One region of the Bacillus cihuensis genome, then DNA from elsewhere that is predicted to be linked to it. Evidence: riboswitches for the same ligand, from Rfam matches in the RefSeq annotation. Region 1 holds a riboswitch; the other holds the start of a gene.
What was found. Region 1 has a riboswitch for FMN ahead of ribE (riboflavin synthase). Riboswitches for the same ligand answer to the same signal wherever they lie in the genome.
Positions count from the first base shown of each region.

Region 1 (8,012 bases):
AGTTCCCTTTTCGATACTTGTGAAAAAAAGGCCAATCGTGTGTGACTTTTGTAAGACGAGACTTTTCGCATTATAATTCGGTGAATAGTTTAATTGATTCGCAAGGTCAATAATTTTCTTCTTTGTATCCTCTTTAATTAAAGGACTGTTATTTAAGGCGCGCGAAACCGTTGTATGAGATACATTTGCTAGTTTTGCAATATCTTTAATCGTTACCATTTCATTCATCCTTTAAGACCGTATAATTTATTTAGCATAAGAATAACTGATACGCAGATTCATCCAACACTCTGCTATTCTGACGGATTATCAAAACCAAAGTATTCTTGAGCATTTTTATAGACAATTCCTTTGATGATTTTTTCTAATAACTCTTTGTCATAGGGAACTTCCCCATTTTCGACCCATTCGCCAATCAAATTACAAACAAGTCTTCTGAAATATTCATGTCTTGGATAAGAGAGGAAACTACGGGAATCTGTCAGCATCCCAAGAAAACGGCTCAGCAGTCCTACATTTGCCAATGTTTTCATTTGATCCATCATTCCATCCTTATGATCATTAAACCACCAAGCCGTTCCAAATTGGATTTTTCCAGGAGTTACACCGTCTTGAAAACTATTGATCATGCTGGCAATCACGTAATTATCATTAGGATTTAATGAATATAGGATTGTTTTTGGCAAAGCATTCATTTTATCAAGACCATCCAATAAGCGTACGAGTGGTTTAGCAATTTGCCCATCATTCATCGAATCGTATCCTGTATCTGGTCCAAGTCTCTCAAACATTTTCGTATTATTATTTCGCAAGGCATTGATGTGCAGCTGCATTGCCCAGCCTAATTCTTCGTACAAATTCCCAAGGAAACTTAATGTATACGTTTTATACTTGCCTTCTTCTTCAGATGTGATTTCCTTTCCTGATCGTTTGGATGCAAAAATTTCCGCTGCTTCTTCTTGCGTCGTTTCTTCATACATCATGACGTCAATCGCATGGTCGGAAACTCGGCCACCAATCGAGTGAAAGTAGCGGACACGAGACTCCAAAGCTTGAAGAAAATCTTCGTATGTTTCAATTGAAAGGTTTGCAACCTCTGCCAATTTCTCCACCCATGGCAAGAAAGTTTCCCGATTGATTTCAAGCCCTTTATCAGGACGAAAGCTAGGTAAAACGCTTACGTTAAATTCATTCTCCTCAGCTAACTGTACATGATATTCCAATGAGTCCGTTGGGTCATCTGTCGTACAGATCACTTGAACATTTGATTTTAGAATTAGATCCCTAGCGCCAAAGTTCTCACTGTTTAATTGAGCATTTACTTCTTCCCAAATTTTTGGAGCCGTTTTTTCATCTAAAATATCATATATCCCGAAGAATCGTTGAAGTTCAAGATGCGTCCAATTGTATAGAGGGTTGCCAATCGTCATCGGAACAGTTTTCGCCCAAGCTATGAATTTATCATAATCACTTGCATTTCCAGTCACAAATTCTTCATCGATTCCATTCGCCCGCATAACCCGCCATTTATAATGATCGCCGTATAGCCAAGCTTCAGTTATGTTTTTAAATTTCTTATTTTCAAAGATTTCTTTAGGATTCAAATGGCAATGATAATCAATAATTGGCATATTCTTCGCATAGTCATTATACAATGTAAGCGCTGTCTTGTTGTTTAATAAAAAATCTTCACCCATAAAAAGTTTCATATCTTCACCAGCTTTCAGTTTTTTTGACCTATAAATGTTAACGTTAACATTGTTATTCTATACCAAATTTTATGATAATTCAATTTATTCATCCCAATCGCGCTTTCAGTTATTACATAATGCCTTGAAAGTATTTTGACTGACGTAAACAATAGGGGCAAAAAAAGACCATTTTTCTAGACTTTTCTCGCCCATCGTTTAAATTGCGTTTGGCTTGAATCTCTTCACTACTATTATATAAAAAACAAGAAACAGAAGGCCATCCAATACTAAGGAAATGGCCGGTTCATTGTGCACCACAGTGGTAAGTGAAGGAACACTCCCACCTACAGATTGTGGATCACCGATAAACCAGAAAAGAAACATATTATTTGCTGCATGTGCACCAATGGACAGCTCGGAGCTTCCCATTTTCACAGCAAGAAACGTCAGCATAAACCCGACTAATAGATAATCAAGCCCTACCCAAATAGCTGAACGCTCCATTTCCGGATTAAAAAAATGCAACGATCCGAAAACGATTGCCATGATGACTCCTAGTACAATAGGGTTGATCACAATCTTTCCAATCCACTGCAAGAGAAATCCCCTAAAGATTAACTCCTCAACTGTCGTTTGAATAGGAGTTAACAATAAAACAACAAAAAATAGGAATAAAAATTTCCCTAATTCAAATTCATTCCATGCAAAATGTTCAGGGAAAATTAAGAGATAAACGAGCTCTAATAGCATCATTAAACCAAAATAGATTGTAAAGCTACCGAAGATTTGCTTCCAATTGATTCGATCATTGGCAGTAATCAGCGTCTTCAGTTTCCGTTTATGTACAAACCGGATTGAAAGCCAAATCCCTAGCATCCAAATGACGTACGTTAGATTCATAAACAATAAATCGAGCGTTGGGTCCATACCAACAAACTCGCCCGATGTATTATCAAAAACGATGCCATCTCCGTTTAGAAGGCCTGTGACCACACTCAATATGCCATATAGAAGACTCCCTGCAATAAGAGAAACCAATATAATAAGCGATGATAGCAAGTATCTTTTCCATCCGTTTTCCCCTGGAAGATCAAATAGATAATGTTTAATATGGATTCCCCCCACTAATGATATTTCCATACCCTTAATATACCATTTCATCTTATTAAATGAGATGAATATTTTGTAAATATTGTACATATCCCAAAAGTCTAAGCTAATCACATAAATTAGATCGACGCTTGACTAACTATCAAAATGTGCGTAATGCCCAGTCATCAATCAGCTCCGGCTCGCAAATCGCAAATCTCGCGCGAAAAGGGATCATTCCCGCGCGAAAACTATCGATACTGGCACGCAATCAGGACAATCTGGCTCACAAATTTGATTTTCAGATCGCAATGCTCGATAAGGAGGTTTTTTGCACCAACCTTGGTGCATTGGTAAACTATTTTTTTTCAGTGTAATCCTGCTTCTAGCAGCATCTCTTTTCCACAAAATATAATCCCGACATGTAAATTGCAAATCTCATAATTGCGTTGGAATCGGAATTTATATGTCACTCTTGTTCAAAGCACGAAAAAAGGAGCCCATAGGCTCCTTTTTCCCTCAGATTCTAATACATATTTAAATCAGCAAATTAGCCGATATGTAACAGAACAATCCGTCAATCAATTATACGTATTCCTTATTTTCCGATTAAAGTAGATAAGTTCGCCATTTCAATCGCTGAAACAGCTGATTCATAACCTTTGTTTCCTGCTTTTGTACCAGCGCGTTCAATCGCTTGCTCAATATTTTCTGTAGTAAGTAGACCGAAAATCACAGGCGTTCCAGATTCAAGTCCGACAGCCGCCATGCCTTTCGCTGCTTCATTACATACATAATCATAATGTGAGGTTGCACCGCGAATGACCGTACCTAGCCCAATTACAGCGTCATATTGTTTGGTTTGCACTAATTTTTTTGTAATCAACGGAATTTCAAATGCCCCTGGTACCCAAGCGATGTCAATATCATCCTCACTAACCCCATGGCGTTTAAGTCCATCCACTGCACCGGAAAGTAATTTTCCTGTGATGAATTCATTGAACCTGCCGACAACAATCCCTACTTTTAACCCTGTTCCGATTACTTGTGCTTCAAAATTTTTCCCCATTATAATTCCTCCTAAAAATGTTATTTAATTAAGCATGTTCTGGTGTTTCTTTATGTTTTGATTCAAGTTGGTTGCGATAGCGAATTAATTCGGCAATCGTAATAAATGTAAGCTGATGTTCTTCGGCAATGATTTGAAGTTCTGGAACACGCGCCATTGAACCATCTTCATTCATAATTTCACATATAACTCCAGCTGGCTCAGCACCGCATAAACGGGCAAGATCAACGGAAGCTTCTGTGTGTCCTGATCGTTCGAGCACCCCGCCGTCTTTAGCGATAATTGGAAAAACATGTCCAGGGCGTTTAAAGTCATTAGCGGTAGAATCATGATCCAAAAGGGCAAGCATCGTTGTTGAACGTTCAAACGCGCTGATCCCTGTAGTCGTACTTTTGTGATCAATACTAACTGTAAAGGCAGTTCCATGGTAATCTGTATTGTTCTCAACCATTGGGTGCAGGTCTAATTTCTTTGCGAGTTCATTCGTAACCGTCGTGCAAATTAAACCACGACCATATTTCGCCATAAAATTAATGGCGTCAGGCGTTGCCTTTTCTGCCAATACGACAAAATCACCTTCGTTCTCCCGGTCTTCATCATCGACAACAATAATGATTTTCCCAGCCTTCAAATCCTCGATTGCTTCTTCAATTGTTTGAAACATCCTAAACACCGCCTTTATCAGAATCCATTTTCTAAAAGAAAACTTGCTGTTAATCCAGTAGTTTGTCCAGTATTTTTAATTTGTTGAACAATATATTTCCCAATCATATCATTTTCAATATTCACGGCTTCTCCAACGTTTTTTTGTCCTAGAATCGTGTCTTTATATGTTAACGGTATTAGCGAAATTGTGATCTCATTCTTCTCAATCCTAAATATAGTTAGGCTCGTCCCGTCAATAGCTATAGAGCCCTTAGGAATACAATATTGCGCTAATCCTTCTGCCAATTTTATCGTGTAGTAAACCGCATTTTCTTTCTGTTCTTTTTTCATAATCGTACCTGTGCCGTCAATATGGCCTGAGACAAAATGACCGCCAAATCTCCCCTGCGCACTCATCGCCCGCTCTAGATTGACCTTTGCCCCCGGTTTCAACAGCTTGATTGTTGATGCCTTCACGGTTTCTGGCATTACATCCACTGTAAACAGATGATTCGTAAACTCAGTGACAGTCAGACAAACGCCATTGACTGAAATGCTATCTCCTAATTGAACATCTTCAACAATTTTCGGAGATTCAATCGTAATGGCCATACTTTGGATCCCTCTTTTTAAAGATTGGACCGTTCCGACATCTTCGATAATTCCAGTAAACATGTTTTCACCCTCTTTCTCATTTTGATGTTTCGACAAAAAAATGTACAAATAGCCCCCTAGGGACGACCTAAGGAGCTAAAGGGAGATTATGGATTTATCATATAGCCAAATAAGCCTTTCATTTTGAATTTTTCAAAATAAAGGGTTCACTATTGCCATTTAATGAGTTCCATATGTCCTTCTCCCATCCAGACTTTACTGTCGGCCTTGGAATTTCACCAAGTCCTGCCTTTTTACAGGCTCGCGGGCTTAGAATTTCTTCATCACCGCCGGTTGGGATTTACACCCGACCCCGAAGGACAAACATATTTAGCGGAATAGTTCCGCTTCATTTAAAAAGTGCGATAACACACTTTCATTACATTATACTAGCTAAACATAGATTTGTGTAAATTTTTGCTCATAATTTGTGATTTTTTGCATTTTCCATCCCATCTATGATTCCCTATTTTTTGCAATCATATTGTCATTCTAGGAAATTAATAACGCTTTTCTTCCGTTTCAGTTATGTTTTCTTCTCTTAGTGAGGTCAAATCATACAGACTGGCTATGAGTTCCAGTCCAGTATCAGTACTTGTGATAAACACTTTTGCAGATCCAATAGCGGTTATGACTGTCCCCGTCACAAAAAAACCCGCTCCAGTAATAATTAGATCTTCGCCTTGTTTAGGATAATGTATTCCACACTTGTGGAATATTACACTGTATTAGCAATTTATAGCTTGAACAGATGGTAGTATCTGACTCCTTTTGGTATCTTAAATAGTAAGTAAACAGTGAGAGAGGGGAATATATGAGTATTATTGACAAACTAGCATCCACAATGAACAGAAATGACGAAGTTCCAAATATAGAATTAGCCCATGAATTAGTTGAAAATAATAACCTAGATGGAATTAAAGAGGTGATTGAAAACCTGTCCAACAAAGATAAAAAGATCCAAAATGATTGTATAAAGGTCGCATATGAAATAGGCGTGTGTAAACCTGAGTTAATCAGTCCATATGCACTAAACTTTGTCCAATTATTAAAAAGCAGGAACAATCGGTTAGTATGGGGTGGCATGACTGCATTATCTACCATTGCAGAAATTTCTACTGATATGATCATGGATCATATTGAAACTATTTTCCAAACGATAAAAAATGGATCAGTCATTACGATAGACAAGGGCATTTTGACTTTATCAAAGCTTGCTGCAACGGATCCAATCTGTAGTGAAAAAATCTTTCCTTTTCTCCTGCAGCATTTGCAAACATGTTTGCCCAAGCAGATCCCCCAGCATGCAGAAAGTACATTATTAGCTGTGACAGCCGAAAATAAGAAAGATTTCATAGGGGTATTATCTGAAAGAGAAGAATTTTTAACTCCGCCACAGTTGAAAAGAGTGAAAAAAATTTATCACACTCTTAACAGGCAGTAAAAGCCCGATTCGTGAGATACAGTGAAACTTACTGAGTGTTATGCAGGGCATTGTTTGAGGCCCTACAGGAATACGTTAGTTTAATATATTTTTTATAGGAGTTATTCTTAGTCATAACCCGAAGAAAGAGGAGGGACATCCTCTTTCTTCTATTAAGCTCCTATCCTGTTCAACGCTTCATTCAAATCTTCCCATAAGTCTTCCCAATTCTCTAAACCTACAGAAAGGCGAATTAGTTGATCTGTAATCCCCATTTTCAAACGGGACTCAACAGGAACAGCCGAATGAGTCATTGTGGCTGGATGTTGAATAAGTGTTTCTGCATCACCTAGGCTAACTGCAATCTTAATTAATTGCAATGAGTTTAACACTTTTTGTGCTGCCTGCTTGTCACCTTTGATTTCAAACGAAATAAGGCCGCCACCGGCTTTCATTTGCTTTTTGGAAATATTGTAGTCAGGATGCTCCGTATCCCCAGGATAATAGACCGCTGCAACACTTGGATGTTGCTTCAGTTTTTTGAAGAGCTTTTCAGCATTAAATGAGTGTCGATCCATTCTGACAGGCAGGGTCTTCAACCCCCGCAGTAAAAGCCATGCATCAAAAGGGGAGATGATACCACCGATATCCTTTTGCGTTGTCATTGCTAGCTTACTAATAAATTCTTGTGTCCCCACGACAAGACCTGCCACTACATCTCCATGGCCGCAAATATACTTCGTTGCACTATGAAGCACGATATTACAGCCTAAAGCTAGCGGCGTCTGCAAATAAGGCGACGAAAAGGTGTTATCTACAACGACTTGAATATGGTGTTTTTTTGCGACTCTTGCAACCATCTCTAAATCAATCATTTTCATCGTTGGATTTATCGGCGTTTCAACATATATGCACGTTGTTTCTGGTCTGATTAATGTCTCTATTTGTTCCTCTGTCAGCATTTCTGAAAAGTCGTGTGTGATATGATATTTTTCTTTCATTAAATGTAGTAATCCGAATGTACAGCCATACAAGCCTTGCGAGCAGATAATATGGTCACCCGCTTTCGTTAGCGCAAGTAATACGGCTGAAACAGCTGCCATCCCTGAACTGAATGCAAGTCCCGCTTCTCCACCTTCTAACATGGCGATGCGTTCTTCCAGAATTTTTACAGTCGGATTGCCAAGCCGAGAATAAATATACCCTTCTTCTTCACCTGCAAATCGTCTCTCACCTTGTTCAGCACTTTCAAAAACGAACGTTGATGTTTGAAAAATAGGAGCTGCGAGACTTCCCATATGCTGCTTCGGCTCGTACCCCTCATGGATTACCATTGTTTCAATATGCTTATACTCTCTCCCCATAACTCTCCTCCTCCTTACTTCTATCATATGCTATTTTCCTCATAATTGTAAGCGTCATCAATTGAAAATGAAACTTA
Region 1 covers NZ_AYSD01000010.1:248,058-256,069, reverse strand. The annotation lists gene V179_RS0101140 (LacI family DNA-binding transcriptional regulator) at 1-219, opposite strand, end outside; gene uxaC (glucuronate isomerase) at 294-1,709, opposite strand; gene V179_RS0101130 (CPBP family intramembrane glutamic endopeptidase) at 1,908-2,831, opposite strand; gene ribH (6,7-dimethyl-8-ribityllumazine synthase) at 3,379-3,849, opposite strand; partial or broken gene ribB (3,4-dihydroxy-2-butanone-4-phosphate synthase) at 3,896-4,513, opposite strand; gene ribE (riboflavin synthase) at 4,531-5,169, opposite strand; FMN riboswitch at 5,342-5,473, opposite strand; gene V179_RS30920 (hypothetical protein) at 5,649-5,795, opposite strand; gene V179_RS0101110 (hypothetical protein) at 5,963-6,592, shown strand; gene megL (methionine gamma-lyase) at 6,745-7,935, opposite strand.

Region 2 (8,012 bases), on a different contig from region 1:
ACCTTTGGCTGTAACGGTAATGAAGTTACTATAGCCAAAGGTATCGTGTGAAGTTTTTTCGCCGATTGTCAGGCCGCGCTCTTTGGCAATCAAAAAAGCATTTACTTCATTGACGGGCACATCTAATCTAGACTTAAAGAACCCAGATAACAAACTTTTTGTTAATATACTTGTATCAAAATCCAACACTTCACCTGCGTAATTCACCGTAATTTCATGAATTCCCTCAGGCATACTTTGACTGACAATAGAGCCCATCTGTTTTATTAGTTCATAAAAAGGTTGGACTTTAGCAAAAACTTCTTTGGATATCGCAGGAAGATTGATAGAACTCGTGACAGGATTACCATTAAGGAAAGATAAAACTTCTTGGGCAACTTGGGTCGCTACATTTAATTGGGCTTCTTTCGTTGATGCCCCAAGGTGAGGTGTTGCAATAACTGAATCAAGTTCGAGTAACTGATGTCCAAGTGGTGGTTCTTCTGCAAAAACATCAATGGCAGCTCCAGCAATATGCCCCTTAATAATTAATTCGTACAAATCTTCTTCATTTATAATGCCGCCTCTAGCGCAATTTAATAGATATACCCCTTTTTTGCATGTTAATAAATTTTTTTTATTAATTAGGTTTCTGGTTTCTGGTGTAAGAGGGGTATGTACCGTTATAATATCAGCCAAGGTTAATAGTTTTGCCAGCTCAAGCGATGTCACACCCATTTTCTTCGCTCGATCAGACGTTAAGAATGGATCATAGACGAGCACATCCATGCCGAAAACTTTGGCGCGTTTAGCTATTTCACTGCCGATTCTACCCATTCCGACAATTCCTAGATTTTTTCCGTATAGCTCTGTTCCTATAAATGAAGATCGTTTCCATTCTCCATTCTTAAGTGAAGCTCGAGCTTGAGGGATATGGCGCATTAAAGCAGCCATCATGGCAAAAGTGTGCTCAGCTGTCGAGATTGTGTTCCCGTCCGGTGCGTTGACAACGACGATACCGCGTTTAGTAGCAGCGGGGACATCGATATTATCGATTCCGACCCCAGCCCGAGCGATGATTTTCAGATTTGGCATAGAAGAAATTAATTCTTCAGTCACAGTGGTTGCGCTTCTAACAAGAATTGCATCGATTTCATGAAGTTGATGTTTTGCTTCTACTACTGTTTTTTCAATGAGATGGACCTTTGGACTTTCTAATAATGGTCCGAGCCCTTCTGGTTTAATTGCATCTGCCACTAAAATCTGGTACAAAACCAAACACCACCCATCCTGTATAATTCACTTAATTTTCAGTTAATTTTACAGGATGGGTATACGAGTGTCAATTTGAGATAGATGTAAAAAATATGTAAATCTTTAGTGTTTCTAAAAATAATGTGGTTTGGTAGAAATAAAAAAGCAAGAAAAAGATTATATCCCGCATTAACGGAAAGTCAAACCCCTCACTAATTGAAGTATCACTTAATAAGTAAATTAGATGTTTCTCAAGTAAAACGAACAAGGTTTTTATCATTTATCACTTATTTAGTCATATTGCAAATTTAAATCCTTGCTTTTTTTTACGTTCAATGATAAATTAATACCAATTAAGATAGTATGAATATGTGAGAATGGATGTGAAATAGATTAGTAGCAGCTTGTTATCAATCTTAAGATAGGTAAAGGATGCTAATCTGATCACATAAACTTTTACTTATGTCGTACTGGTTAATTACTTTTTCGGATACGAAAAAAATTGAATAGGTCTATCTTCGGGGCGGGGTGTAATTCCCCACCGGCGGTGATGAAGTAAATCTTCAAAGCCCGCGAACCTTCGGGTTGATTTGGTGAGATTCCAAAGCCGACAGTATAGTCTGGATGGGAGAAGATGGAGGTCTCTTGAGAAATGTTCAAATTCACATGACTTGAACGTTTATTTGCTGATACCTTTAAAGCTCCCTTTAGTTCTTTGAATTAAAGGGTATTTTAATGGATGCAAATCATTTCGATGGAACCAATCCTCTTTTTCGTGGGGTAGATCACAAAAAAGAAGGAGAGAGATCTATGAAGGTGTACAATGTAAAGAAACTGGTAATTTTGGCGATGTTAGGGAGTATTTCTTATGTGTTAATGTTATTGAATTTTCCATTCCCAGGTTTACCACCATTTTTAAAGATTGATTTTAGCGATATTCCAGCGATAATAGCTGCGCTTATTTTCGGTCCTGTTGCAGGGATTATTGTTGAATTGCTTAAAAACGTATTGGATTTTGTTATGATTGGAAGTCCGACGGGCGTTCCTGTAGGACATATTGCTAACTTTGTTGCTGGGGTATTATTCGTTCTGCCAACATATTATATTTTTAAGATGTTAAATTCAAAACACGGTATGACAATTGCTTTAGTTATGGGTACTATTATCATGTCATTGTTTATGAGTGTGCTAAATTATTATGTGATTCTTCCGGCGTATACGTTATTTATGAACTGGGATGCCATGTCATCTCAGGAAACAAGACAATTTGTTACAACTGCAATCCTTCCATTCAACATTTTGAAGGGTGGATTGATTACCATCGTATTTACGCTGCTTTATATAAGAATGAAAACGTGGATTGAAAAACAAGCATTATCACACAATGTTTGAAGTGAATAGTTGAAAAAGGATGAAGGTATCTCAAAAGGGTCTGACTCTTTTGAGATACCTTCATCTTTTTTTATAGATGCAGTAAAAAGAGCTATCCCGTAAAAAAAGATCGGACCTCATACCTAGAATTAGTAGAGGCCAGACCTTTAAGGATAGCTCTTTGAATATCAAGTTAATTATTACTCAAATTTAGTAGCGTCCCCATCAAATGGTTCATCTGCAATTTTGATGGAATCTGTTGGACAGCCTTCAAATGCGTCCATCATATCATCTAAAAGAACATCAGGAACTTCAACTGTTCCCTCATTATCATCTAGTATAACGAAAGCAATGCCTTCATCATCATAATCATAAATGTCAGGCGCCGCAGCTCCACAAGCACCACAAGCGATGCAAGTATCCTTGTCAACGATTGTATATTTAGCCATTACAAAACTCCTCCCGGTAAATCCGAACTTTTCTACTTCTAAATTGTTTCATGTATTCATACTTCCTTATTGTAAAACTGAATGTAGAAATTTTCAATATAAATGTAATGAAAACACTATTTGTACTAGGTCTTGTCAAATTAAAATATGCATTTGTGATATAAATCCGATTGATTTACAAAAAAATGCTCATTTTTTATAAATCAATCGGGTTTCATGACCTATAAACTTCAATGATTTGGTACAATGGTAACAAAGATTATAACAAGGTTGTGAATATAATACATGCAAAATTACTTTGACATGATCGTACTCGATTGTATTCGTATTATTAATGGAGAACGCTCCGTTTACGCTATTTTGCATATGCTAAAGGGGAAAAAATCGTCTCAAACGATTCAAGATGTTCATCTGTTTGGACTAACCAAGCTGTTAGGTACACTACCTGATTTGACAAGAAGACAGCTTGAAATAACTGTTGATTATTTGCTTCAATCAGGGTTGATTAGTACTTTATCTCAGAATGGCTATTATATGATAACCTCAATCGGTCAGGAATTGTTAAAACAACATCTGGACAAGTACCCATTTCCAGAAACTTTGAATGGATTTAGATTTCAAAATCGTACCCAAACGTATTGGAGTAGATTAAGCCTTCTTATTCAAACTATATCACATATTATTCACAAGCAAAATCGATTTTATCCGATTCAACGGAATTTTCAAACCCAAACATGGGTCAAGCGGTATCTAGCCCTAAATCGACAAAATCGAGCGGAAATTGGCCGACATTTATTTGATGAATTATCGATGCTTTTAGAGAAAAGACCAGAAAAGGAAAGAGATATTTTTGTAAAAAGATTAACAGGTATTGATCGCATAGGAAGTACTTATTCGCAAATCGCCAAAGAATTAGATGATGACGAGTGGCATGTACGGTACTTATTTCTCGGTACAATTCATTTTATGTTACAAAAAATGGATGACACATCCGGGGAATATCCTTATTTAAATAGTGTGGGTAAAGATATTCAAGGCAATTCTCATATTCAGTTAACGAACTCGACACAGATGACATTAAAGTATTTAAAAGCAGGAAAATCATTAGAAGAGATTTCCTATATTAGAAAATTGAAGCGAAGTACAATTGAAGATCATATTGTGGAATTAGCTTACTCTGATCCTCAGTTTAATATTTCACGCTTTATGACTCCAAAAATTGCTGAAGAAATAAGAGTAGCTTCTAAAACGAGCCGAACGAAACAATTACGAGCTATTAAAGAAATCGTGGACAATAGTGAAATTAGCTATTTTCAAATTCGTCTTGTCCTGGCGAAAGTAGGTGATGATTCATGAACTTAGAAGACATTTTACTCAAGCAATTCGGCTTTAACACGTTTCGACCCGGCCAAAAAGAAGTTATCGAGTCGCTTCTAAGAGGGAAAGATACATTAGCCATGCTACCGACTGGTTCTGGGAAATCATTATGCTACCAGTTTCCAGCTTATGTATTAAAAAAATCGGTTTTAATCGTTTCACCTTTGCTATCCCTTATGCAGGACCAAGCGGAACAACTAAAAATGCGAGGTGAAAAAAGCGTAATCACATTGAATTCATTTTTAACCTATGAAAAGAAAAGGGAAGCAATTGAGCATTTAGACTCGTATCGCTTCATTTACTTATCACCAGAAATGCTTGCAATTCCGCGTATCATTGAGCGATTGCAAAAGCTTGAGATTGGATTATTCGTCATTGATGAAGCGCACTGTATTTCGCAATGGGGGTATGATTTCAGAACGGATTACTTGAACTTAGGAAATGTAAGGAGTATATTGAACAATCCGCTTACGTTGGCATTAACGGCCACCGCTACAAAAACGGTTCAAACAGATATTAAAGACAAACTAAAGCTTGAGCAACCAAAAGAAGTCATTACTTCAGTGGATCGTAGTAATATTGCCTATATGGTCGAGGAATTTTCTTCATATGATGAAAAGCTAAAAAGGCTGATGCAACTGGTGAACAGTTTTGATGGCGCAGCGATCATTTATTTTTCGAGTAAGAAAGCAGCCGAATCTGTTGCGACCTTTTTACAGGAAAATGGAGTTAAAAATATAGATTATTACCACGGGGGGATGGAACAAGAACAAAGAATGCTGATCCAGCAGCAGTTTCTTCGTGGGCAATTACGTATCATATGCGCGACCTCTGCATTTGGGATGGGCGTGAATAAAAATAATGTAAGAGTGGTTATTCATTTTCATTTACCACAAGGAATGGAAGCTTATTTACAGGAAATAGGCAGAGCAGGCCGTGACGGGTTGCAAAGTGTAGCCATTTTATTGTATTGTGACGGCGATGAAGGTTTACCACTACATTTAGTAGAGCAGCAATTGCCAACAAATTATCAAATTGAACAAACTTGTGCATCACTTCATGAAGTAGGGATTTGGAATATTGAACCGAAACTAGAAATAGACTTAAGAGAAAAGTTTACACTGACAGATGTGCAGTGGAGATGGATTACACATTATGTAAAAGAATTTGAACAAGAAGAGCCATTATTGATAACTGAGAAGTTAAAGCAGATCGCTCAAACGAGAAGGGTTGAAAATCAAACGAAACTTGAACGTTTTTTTCGTTGGATAGCGGTTGAAGACTGCAGACGGGAAAATATTCTGTCTTACTTCGATGTTATGCTAACAGAAAAAAATCAAACATGCTGTGATCGTTGCGGAGTGGTGACAGAAGAGCTATTAGAAATTTTACCTCATGATGAACAAGCCGGTAGAGCGCTAAAGAAAACATGGAAGCAAGAATTGGCAGCCATATTGATAGGAGAAGCAAAAAACATTGAAGAACAAACAAGCTGAACTCATTGGACGACTTAGCAATCGTGAGCTACATATGCAGTTATTTTTCACACAGATTTTGCTTTTGGTCATTTCTGTCATACTTGGGTTTTGGTTATTTGATGATTTTTCATCCTTTACGAAAATCTTTCACTCGGAATGGAAAATTATTTATATTGGAGTAAGTGCAGGACTCATTGTCGTTCTGTTTGATTTAGTGTTGATGAAACTCCTCCCAGAATCTTATTATAATGACGGGGGAATTAATGAAAGAATCTTCACGAGTTTGTCATACCCGATGGTTGCCGTTGTTGCAAGTATGGTTGCTGTAAGTGAGGAACTTCTGTTCAGAGGAGTTTTACAAACCCATATTGGCTTACTATGGACAAGTGTTCTCTTTGCCCTTGTTCATTATCGCTATTTGTTTCACCCATTTTTATTCGTTAATATCATAGTAGTCAGTTTTTTTATTGGCTTTATATTTGAAATGACAGGGAATTTATATGTAACAATTAGTATGCATTTCACGATTGATTTCATTTTAGGGCTAATAATTAAAGTGAAAAAAGGAAAGAACCTAGATAGAAAGAGGGAAGATAGATGAATCCCGAGAATACACCAAATGAGTATCAAAAAAATCATGTAAACATGAACTCGAAACCTTTGCCGAGCAGGAGTGAGATACGAGCGAAAAAGAAAAAAAAACGAAAGAATAAGTTTCTGTTAATTAAGCTATTAGCTGCTTTTTTTATTGCCATGCCGATTGCCATATTTTTTCTTTTACCGTTTTTAGAAAAACAAAAGCCGATTTCATTATCTCCACAAAAGCTAGTAAGTGGCTTTGAAACGGTAGAAGTAACAAAGCACACGGATGGTATAAAATCAAATGAAATGACGGAAGAAAAGCAGGGAAAAACGAATGATTCAGAAACGATACCTGCTAGTGCTAACCGACCAATAGAGTCTGAAAAAACTCAAGAGAAAGCATCTGTTATAGAGAGAAAAGATAAGAAACAGGAGTCAAAAGATGGGTATCAGATTGTTTACCATACCGTTTCGCCAAATGAAAGTTTATTTATTATTTCTATGAACTATTATAATTCAGGTGATGGTATTGACTTCATAAAAGAATGGAATCATATACAGGGAGATGAAATACAAGTAGGTCAAGTTTTAGAAATCCCATTAAAGGAAAAAGAATAAGAGATTTCTATCATTTTATTTGGACAAGTGCATATAGTGATGGTGTAGACGCATTGGAGGGGAAGCGAATGGAGTCAGCCATCCTATTATTAGACGATAATACTGATCAGGCGACGAAACAAATGCTGCAACATGTAGTAGAAAGAAAAAGAAAATATGAGGCATTGAAAAAAAAACATCTTAGAACAATATGGGCAACCATTATTTCCGCAGGATCATTGTTTGCCTACCTATATATTGCTATAATTATTCCTTATTCTTATTCATTTTTCACAATGTTTTCTGTGTTCGTTGATCAGTTTGCACATATGTTATTTTTATTAATAACAGCGGGATTGTACGGCTATATGGGTATCATGAAGAAAAAGGTTGATAAAGCAGAACTTGAATATCATACGATGCGAAAAGAAATCATTCATAAAAGCAAAGAGCTATGGAAGGCTGAACTGAAATGGAAAAATCGCCATAAGGTGTTCGAAATGATGAAGAAAAATTATGATATAAATCTGTATCATGAAAGTAAATAAAGACAACATATACATGCTGTTTCTGCATGATATGTAAATTGTTTAATTAGGGGGGCATGACTCTTTGACTTTGAGTCAGCCTATTTTTTTTATGAAGGACACGGGGACAGGGCTTCGCGACTTAACAATACAACAAATCTTCTTAGCAGGTAAACTAATTTATATTGAGAAACATTCCGAATACCGGCTGCGCACCGCCACCATTATGATTAGGTGAGTGCAACTTGTTAAATGATTGATCCTTCATGGAAAATGGTTGAGTTTTACCCCATACAACTTTGTTAATCAAATGGTAAGTGATTAGAAGGAAGGCAGACAATAGATGATATTAAACGGAGTAATTTTAGGGATTGCCATAATTGTAGTCCTTGTCTTGT
Region 2 covers NZ_KI632495.1:1,169,570-1,177,581, reverse strand. The annotation lists gene serA (phosphoglycerate dehydrogenase) at 1-1,251, opposite strand, end outside; FMN riboswitch at 1,744-1,873, shown strand; gene V179_RS0111550 (ECF transporter S component) at 2,044-2,625, shown strand; gene V179_RS0111545 (ferredoxin) at 2,805-3,053, opposite strand; gene V179_RS0111540 (helix-turn-helix domain-containing protein) at 3,339-4,409, shown strand; gene V179_RS0111535 (RecQ family ATP-dependent DNA helicase) at 4,406-5,926, shown strand; gene V179_RS0111530 (CPBP family intramembrane glutamic endopeptidase) at 5,907-6,509, shown strand; gene V179_RS29115 (LysM peptidoglycan-binding domain-containing protein) at 6,506-7,108, shown strand; gene V179_RS0111520 (YpbF family protein) at 7,177-7,635, shown strand; gene V179_RS0111510 (metallophosphoesterase) at 7,958-8,012, shown strand, end outside.
Region 2: linked by a shared signal. The riboswitch ahead of V179_RS0111550 (ECF transporter S component) and the one ahead of ribE (riboflavin synthase) in region 1 are both predicted to bind FMN.